2 regions of the Dactylosporangium cerinum genome follow, and region 1 is predicted to be linked to the other one. Evidence: riboswitches for the same ligand, from Rfam matches in the RefSeq annotation. Region 1 holds a riboswitch; the other holds the start of a gene.
What was found. Region 1 has a riboswitch for cobalamin ahead of ACFPIJ_RS10080 (ribonucleoside-diphosphate reductase subunit alpha). Riboswitches for the same ligand answer to the same signal wherever they lie in the genome.
Positions count from the first base shown of each region.

Region 2: another riboswitch for cobalamin. It lies ahead of bluB (5,6-dimethylbenzimidazole synthase); the one in region 1 lies ahead of ACFPIJ_RS10080 (ribonucleoside-diphosphate reductase subunit alpha).

Region 1 covers NZ_JBHSIU010000011.1:257,287-261,257, forward strand. The annotation lists gene ACFPIJ_RS10080 (ribonucleoside-diphosphate reductase subunit alpha) at 1-1,998, opposite strand, end outside; cobalamin riboswitch at 2,126-2,336, opposite strand; gene ACFPIJ_RS10085 (DUF4437 domain-containing protein) at 2,404-3,297, opposite strand; gene ACFPIJ_RS10090 (TetR/AcrR family transcriptional regulator) at 3,381-3,938, shown strand; gene ACFPIJ_RS10095 (maleate cis-trans isomerase family protein) at 3,935-3,971, shown strand, end outside.
Region 2 covers NZ_JBHSIU010000068.1:21,529-25,499, forward strand. The annotation lists gene ACFPIJ_RS45250 (flavin reductase family protein) at 22-249, opposite strand; gene ACFPIJ_RS45255 (hypothetical protein) at 246-1,040, opposite strand; gene ACFPIJ_RS45260 (hypothetical protein) at 1,149-1,295, opposite strand; gene bluB (5,6-dimethylbenzimidazole synthase) at 1,406-2,026, opposite strand; cobalamin riboswitch at 2,066-2,270, opposite strand; gene ACFPIJ_RS45270 (MBL fold metallo-hydrolase) at 2,287-3,027, opposite strand; gene ACFPIJ_RS45275 (GlxA family transcriptional regulator) at 3,099-3,971, shown strand, end outside.

The DNA of each region.
Region 1 (3,971 bases):
GTCCGCGGGCAGCTCGGCGACGTCCTGCACCGACCCCTCGGCCCGTTTGATCTGCTCCCGGACCGCCGCCGTCCACAGCCCGCGTGCCTTGAGCTCGCCCACCAGGTGCGTGTTGACCTGCAGGAACTCACCCGACATGGTCTCACGTTTGAACAGGTTGGACACCTGCGGCTCGATGCACTCGTAGCAGCCGGCGATCGACGCGATCGTGGCCGTCGGCGCGATGGCGATGAGCAGCGAGTTGCGCAGCCCGGTCGCCGCGACCCGGGCCCGCAGCGCGGCCCAGCGCGGGCCCTCGGCCGGGGCGCCCCACAGGTCGGGGTGCAGCTCGCCGCGGGCCGCGCGGGTCTCGGCGAACGCCGGGTGCGGCCCGAACCGCTCCGCGAGCCCCGCCGACGTTTCCAGGGCGGTCAGGAAGATCTCCTCCTGGACGCGGGTCGACAGCTCCCGCGCGCCGGGCGAGTCGAACGGCAGCCGCAGCGTGAAGCAGGCGTCCTGCAGGCCCATCAGCCCGAGGCCGACCGGCCGCCACCGCGGGTTCGACGCCGCGGCCTGCGGCGACGGGTAGTAGTTGACGTCGATGACCCGGTCGAGGAAGCGCACCGCGGTGCGGACGGTCTCGCGCAGTTTCTCCCAGTCGACGCCGCCGGCGGTGACGTGCGCGCCGAGGTTGATCGAGCCGAGGTTGCACACCGCGGTCTCGTCGTCGCTGTTGACCTCGACGATCTCGGTGCACAGGTTCGACAGGTGGATGGTGTTGCCGGGCTCGCCGGTCTGGTTCGACAGCGCGTTGGCGCGGTCCTTGAACGTCATCCACCCGTTGCCGGTCTGCGCCAGGGTGCGCATCATCCGGCTGTACAGGTCGCGGGCCTTGACCGTCTTCACGGCGTGCTTCTCGGCGGCGCGGTACGCCTCGTCGAACTCGGCCCCGAACAGGTCAGGCAACGAAGGTGCGTCGGACGGGTCGACCAGCGACCAGTCGGCGTCGGCCTCCACCCGGCGCATGAACTCGTCCGGGATCCAGTTCGCGAGGTTGAGGTTGTGGGTGCGGCGGGCGTCCTCGCCGGTGTTGTCCCGCAGCTCGAGGAACTCCTCCACGTCCGGGTGCCACGGCTCCAGGTAGACGCACGCGGCGCCCTTGCGCCTGCCGCCCTGGTTGACCGCGGCGACGCCGGCGTCGAGGGTCTTGAGGAACGGCACGATGCCGTTGGACCGGCCGTTGGTGCCGCGGATCAGCGCGCCCCGGCCGCGGACCCGCGACCAGGAGATGCCGATCCCGCCGGAGAACTTCGACAGCTTCGCGACCTGGTGGTACCGCTCGTAGATCGAGTCGAGCTCGTCGCGGGGCGAGTCGACGAGGAAGCACGAGGACATCTGCGTGTGCGCGGTGCCGGAGTTGAACAGCGTCGGCGAGCTGGGCAGGTAGGCGAGGCTCGACATGAGCCGGTAGAACCCGATCGCCTCGCCCGCGGTCTGCGACAGCCCGCACGCGACCCGCAGCAGCCAGTACTGCGGCGTCTCCAGGACGAGCCGGCTGTGGGGGTGGCGCAGCAGGTACCGGTCGGCGACGGTGCGCAGCCCGAAGTACTCGAACCGCAGGTCACCGCCCGGGTCGACGGCGTCGTCGAGCTCCGTGGCGTGGCGGGCCACGAACCCGGCCGTGTCCTCGCTGATCAGCCCCTGCTGATGCGCGTGCCGGATCGCCTGGCTGAAGCTCGCCACGCCCTGGCCGCGGACCTCCTTGTCGACGTACGCCGCCAGGAGCCGCGCCGCGAGCCGCGAGTACTGCGGCTCCTCGCCGATCAGCTCGGCCGCGGTCTGGATCGACAGCTTGTCCAGCTCGGCGGTCGTGGCCCCGTCGTACAGGCCGCTGATCGTCTTCGTGGCGACCCGCAGCGGATCGACGTCGGCCAGGTCGCCGGCCCACCGCTCGACCGCCGTGACGATCCTGTTGACGTCGACCGGCTCCAGGTCGCCGTCGCGCTTACGCACCCGCATGATGTTCCCCTCGTCCCGGGCACCGAAGGCCGGAGCGACGCAGGGGGAAGCCGCCATGGAAAGGCGCACGACCGCGCCCGGCGATGGCGTCAGCCGACCCGCGCGGCATCCGACCGCCGCACACCGGTCGGCGTGCGGCGCGCTGGCAGGTCTTCGGACTCGCGGGCGTGACCTTCCGGTCGCCTACTGGCCGTCGCTTCCCAGACCTCGCGGTCCAGTGCTCGATGACGGCGGTCGTTCCCACTCACCGCTGCGGGGCAGTCCCGGATTCACACCGGGTTCCCTGTTGCCACGACCGACCCCGGAGGACCGGCCGAACCAGCTGCGTGCACCACCATATATGGGAGGGGTACAGAATGCACAACACCAGATCCTGTGCCGGCGTGTCGTCACCGGCGGTGGCGGTCACTGGTACGTCGGGTCGCTCCAGCGGCCGATGCTGCGGGAGCGGACCGGCTCGATGAAGCGGGGCGCGGCGCTGTGCGGGTGGCCGGGGCCCCAGTTGGTGGCGTCGCCGTGCATCTGGACGCGGGCGTTGTCGGTGTACCAGTCGACGAGGTCGGCGTCGGAGCGCACGATCCAGGTGCAGCCGGTCTCCGCGTCGGCGGTGAAGTCGCCGTGGCGGATCAGCGGTGGCCGCCAGAAGTACGTGCCGGGCCACATCCGGCCGAAGTTGTAGTCGAAGCCGCCGTCGAGGCAGTACGCCTCCTCGGAGCACGGGTGGTGGGCGAGGGGTACTTCGCGCCAGCCGGGCTTGGCCTTGATCAGGCGGGTGTAGAAGCCGGTCTTCTCGTCGCGGTGCAGCAGCTTGATGTAGAGCCCGGGCACGGGTGTGCCGCCGAGGTCGAAGCGCATCGGGCTGCCGTCCTTCACGTCGATCCACGGCATCTCCGCGGTGTCCAGGACGACGAGGTGCTGGTCGGGCCGCACGGTGTCGCGGCCGGTGCCGGCGAGGTCGAAGTGCCAGTCGCCGTGCTCGCGGAACAGCAGGACCTCGGTGCCGGCCGTGGCGGTGACCGGCGGTGTCCAGACGCCCGCGGGCGCGGTCCAGTAGCCCTGCGGGCCGAGCGTGGTGCCGCCGATGACGACCTGCCCCGACAGGACGTACCACTCGGTGTCGGCGTGGTGCACGCCGGCGGGCCGGGACCAGTCGCCGGTGAAGCGGACCTTCAGCGAGGCGGAGCCGTCCTCCTCGTCGTAGCTGAGGTTGCGCTGCTCGGCGGGGCCGGTCGCGTGCTGGAACTCGGCGACGTGCCAGATGAGGTCGCGCTCATCGATGATCTCCACGTGCGGGCGCATGCGGCCTCCAGACTCGGCATTGAATTTCCGGTGCGGAATGTATCGCTTACTAGTTTCGAGTACAAGGTGTACCGTCAAACCTCGTGACCCGACCAGGCCGCCCCGCCGGCCCCACCACCGACACCGAGGCCGTGGTGCTCACCGCGGCCCTGGAGCTGCTGCTCGCCGAGGGGGCCGCGGCGCTGACCGCGCAACGCCTGCACCAGGTCACCGGCGTGTCCCGCTCGACCGTCTACCGGCACTGGCCGACCCCGGCCGCCGTCCTCGCGGCCCTGATCGACGTCGCGCCGCTGCCGCCCGGCGAGGCGTCCGGCGACCTCGCCCGCGACCTGCACGCCGCCGTCGACCAGCTCTGCGACCGGCTCCGCGACCGGCCGGTCGGCGCGTTCCTGCAGGCGCTGATCGTGGCCGCCGCGACCGACCCGGCCGCCGCCCAACTGCGCCACCGCTACGTCGGCGACCTGCTCGCGCCGTTCCACACGGTGCTGCGCGCCGCCGGGGTGGCCGCGACCGACCGGGACGACGCGGTCGCCGCGATCGTCTCCCCGCTGCTGCTGGACGCGCTGCTGCTGGACCGGCCCGCCGCCCGCACCAGGGCACACCGCATCATCGACAGCACCGCCCGGAGGCTGACCCCGTGACCAACACCGTCGGACCGCGCGCCGTCGTCGGCG
Region 2 (3,971 bases), on a different contig from region 1:
CCGGGGCCCTTGAGGGTCCGTCTACCTGTACGACGAGGCAGAGCGCCCCGAAATCGACAGGTACGCCCCGCCGGCGAACACCAGCGGCGCGCCGGTGCCCATCGCGGCGAACGCGCGGACCCGGCCGACGCAGACGTCGTGGTCGCCGGCGACGTGCACGGTCTCCAGTGTGCAGTCGAAGTACGCCAGACCGCAGTCGAGGACGGGGCTGGGCGCGGTTGTAGCGCAGGACGGACAGGTGCAGGTCACGCTCGCCGGCGGCGAACGTGGCCTCCATCCGCTCGATGCCGGCGTCGATGAGGCGCATCGCCTCCGCCGGGTCGCCCAGGTGCATGGCGATGAGGGCCCGGCCGTTCTCGTTGAACGTGAGGTTGTACGCGCGGCGCCGGTCCTGCGGCAGCAGCGAGGCCAGCGACACCGCGGTGTTGACCCAGGCGCTCGCCTTGCGCAGGTCGCGGCGGGCCTCGTCGAAGTTTCGTCTCGGCCACCAGGAAGTAGAGCCGGTGGCCGAGGTGCATCGAGGAGTGCAGGCCGAGCCGGCGACCGGCGAGCAGGTGGAACAGCTCGTGCAGCACCACGAACGGCAGCTGCCCGAACAGGATGGTCAGCTCGACGATCAGCAGGTAGTCGGTGAAGAACACGTTGCCGCGGGCGGGCGCGAGCCGCGGGTCGGCGACGCACACCGCGACGGCGACGACGACGAGCGCGGCGTAGCCGGCCCAGGCCACCGGCGAGAACAGGGCCACGCCGAGTTTCTGCCAGCGGGGCGGGGCGGCGTGCTCCGCGGTGCCGTCAGGGCTCAGGAAGTCCAGGTCCCGCAGGGTGTCGAGGAACTCGTCGATGTCAACGGGTTCGCCGTATCGGTCGGTGTACCAGACGGCGGCGTCCTGCGGTGCCCGGCCGCCGTCGAGCTCGCGGAGCAGCGCGGCGCCGTCCGGCGGGAAGACGCCGTAGGAGTCGCAGTCGGTGCGGCCGACGACGACCCGGTCGCCCTCGTCGAGGTACCGCAGGTCGTGCAGCGCCACTGGTCCGGTCGGCATGCCAGATCTCCTCTGCTGGTGTCCCCTGCCGATCTGCTGGCGTCCTCTGCTGACGGGCCTCGGCCCGGCCGGGGGTGAGGGTGGGTTGCACCCCCGGCCGGGTGTCCGTCAGCCCAGGAACTCGGCGCAGCAGCACATGCCGTAGCAGTAGTTGTTGCAGAGCCTGGCGAGCCGCACCGCGCCCGCCTTGCGGACCACGATCTTCTTCATCTCGGTGCTGGTGCCGGTGCTGGTTTCCGTAGCGATCTGTGCCATGGGAATTCGCCTCCTCAGACGATGTGCGTCACGTTGAGTGATTAGACTGACACGTAGCGTGATTGGCATGAAGTCGCCCGGGCGACAGTTCGACCTTGCGTAACCGACAGCTACCAGCGGTCGTGATGCAGCGCCTCGGCCAGCGGAACCCTGCTACGCCAGCCGTGCCGTTCCAGGTCCGGCACCGCCTCCAGGTGCGTTACCGGGCCGAGGCACAACCACGCGACGGGGCGGATGCCGGCGGGGATACCGAGCAGGTCCCGGACGAACGGCTCCCGGTAGAACGACACCCAGCCGACGCCGAGGTCCTCCGCGGTCGCGGCCAGCCACAGGTTCTGGATGGCGAGGCAGACCGAGTAGAGGCCGGCGTCGGCGATCGCGTGCCGGCCCAGCACCGCCGGTCCGCCCCGGGCGGCGTCGTACGTGACGACCACGGACAGGGTCGACTCCAGTACCCCATCGATCTTGATGCGCTGGAACGTGGCCGCGGCCGCGCCGTCGAGGGTCGCGGCGAACGTCGCCCGCTCCCGCCGGACGTGCTCATGGAACGCGCCGCGCAGCCCGGCGTCGCGCACGAGGACGAAGTCCCACGGCTGCGACAGGCCGACGCTCGGCGCGGCGTGCGCCGCCGCCAGGATCCGCTCGAGGACCTCGGCGGGGATCGGCGCGCCGGTGAACTGGCCGCGCACGTCGCGGCGGCGGCGCACGACGTCATACAGGTCGGTGCTCATGAGGGCAGGCTCCCGCTGCTCAGGCCGCCCCGAAGCGGGGTCGGCGATGCACGCGAGGCCGGTCTTCGGACTCTCGGATCAACGCCTGACCGCCCGCCTTCCCAGCCCTCGGGCCAGTGACCGCACGCCACTGCGGCGCGCCTGGACGGCAGCTCCCCGATCACCGCGGCGGGCCCGTGCCGGATTCACACCGGCTTCCCGATTCTCCCCGGTCGCCCGGAGCACCTCGCATCAGTTCATGCCGCCCAAGAGCCTAGTGGTTACCCCAGCAGGTGCGCGCTACCCACGGCCTCGAAGGCGGCGCGGACGTCCTCGGGGCCTTCGGTGAAGTGCGCCCAGCTGTCGACGTGGACGGGCACGACCGTCCGCGCCTGCAGCAGTTGGGCCGCTTCGAGGATGCCGGCCGCGCCGAGGGTCAGGTCGGCGTCGCCGAGCAGGGCGGTGCGGGCCCGGCCGCCGAACAGGATCGCGACGTCGACGGCCGGGAAGCGTTCCGCGATCTCGGCGACGACCCGCAGCGACGCGTTGTCGCCGCTGACGTAGACGGTGGGCACGCCGTCGCCGTGCAGCACGAAACCGGTGACGGGGCCGGTGAGGTGCTCGGTGCCGTCGGGGCCGTGCTGCGCGGGGACGGCGGTGACCCGCACGTGGCCGGCGCCATCGGGCCGGGGCAGGTCCACGCCGGCCCACGGCTCCAGGCCGACGGTGGGGTCGCCCAGCCGGGCGGCCGCGACCGGGGTGCTGAGGATCAGCGGCACCGACGCCGCGAAGGCCCGACCCGAGTGGTCGAGATTGTCCGGGTGCTGGTCGTGGGAGAGCAGGACCACATCGACGGTGCCGGCGTCCGCCGGGGTGCCGGCCGCGGCGGCGGTCTTGGTCAGCACGCGGGTGCCGAGGGGGTAGTCGCCGGGCGGGTCGAACGTCGGGTCGGTCATGAACGTGAGGCCACCGACGGTGAACACCGCGGTCGGGCCGCCGAACCGGCGGATCTGGAAGGTCATGCCGCCAAGTCTCGGACCGTTGACCCGGCGCCGGGAGTGGCTGGAACGCCATCCCCCGATAGGATCAAGCCATGGACCGCGCACGCACGACGGTCGGGGTGCTCATCGGCGACGGTGCCCCGATGCTGGAGGTCGCGGTCGCGCCGCGGGTGTTCGGCACCGCCGGCTTCGAGCTGCGCACCGCCGGCGAGCACCCGGGCCCGCTGTCGACGACGGCGGGGATCTCGATCACCGCCCCGCACGGCCTGGACGACCTCGACGCCGCCGGGGTCGTCATCGTCCCCGGCTGGAGGCCGCCCGGCGGCGACCCCGTCGCGCCGGCCATCCTCGACCGGCTCCGCCGCGCCCACGACGAGGGCGCCACCGTCGTCGGACTGTGCCTGGGCGCATATGTCCTCGCCGAGGCCGGCCTGCTCGACGGCCGGCGGGCGACCACGCACTGGAAGCACCTGCCCGCGTTCGCCGCCGCGTTCCCGGCCGTCGAGGTGCTCGACGACGTGCTCTACGTCGACGAGGGCTCGGTCGTCACCAGCGCCGGCAGCGCCGCGGGTCTCGACGCGTGCCTGCACCTGCTGCGCCGCGACCACGGCCCGGCCCTGGCGACCCGGGCCGCCCGCGCCCTGGTCGTCGCGCCGCAGCGGGCCGGCGGGCAGGCCCAGTTCATCGAGCGCCCGGTCCCGCAGCTGCGCGCCGGCGACGCGGTCGGCGACGCGATGCGGCACGCGCTGGAGCACCTGGAGGACCCGTCGCTGGACGTGGACCGGCTGGCCTCGGCTGTGCATCTGAGCCGCCGCACCTTCGACCGCCGCTTCCGCGAGACGACGGGCTCGTCGCCGCTGCGGTGGCTGCTGCAGCAACGGGTCCTGCGCGCCCAGCACGTGCTGTCGACCACGGACCTGGACATCGACGCGGTCGCCCGCAGCTGCGGCTTCAGCGACGGTGTC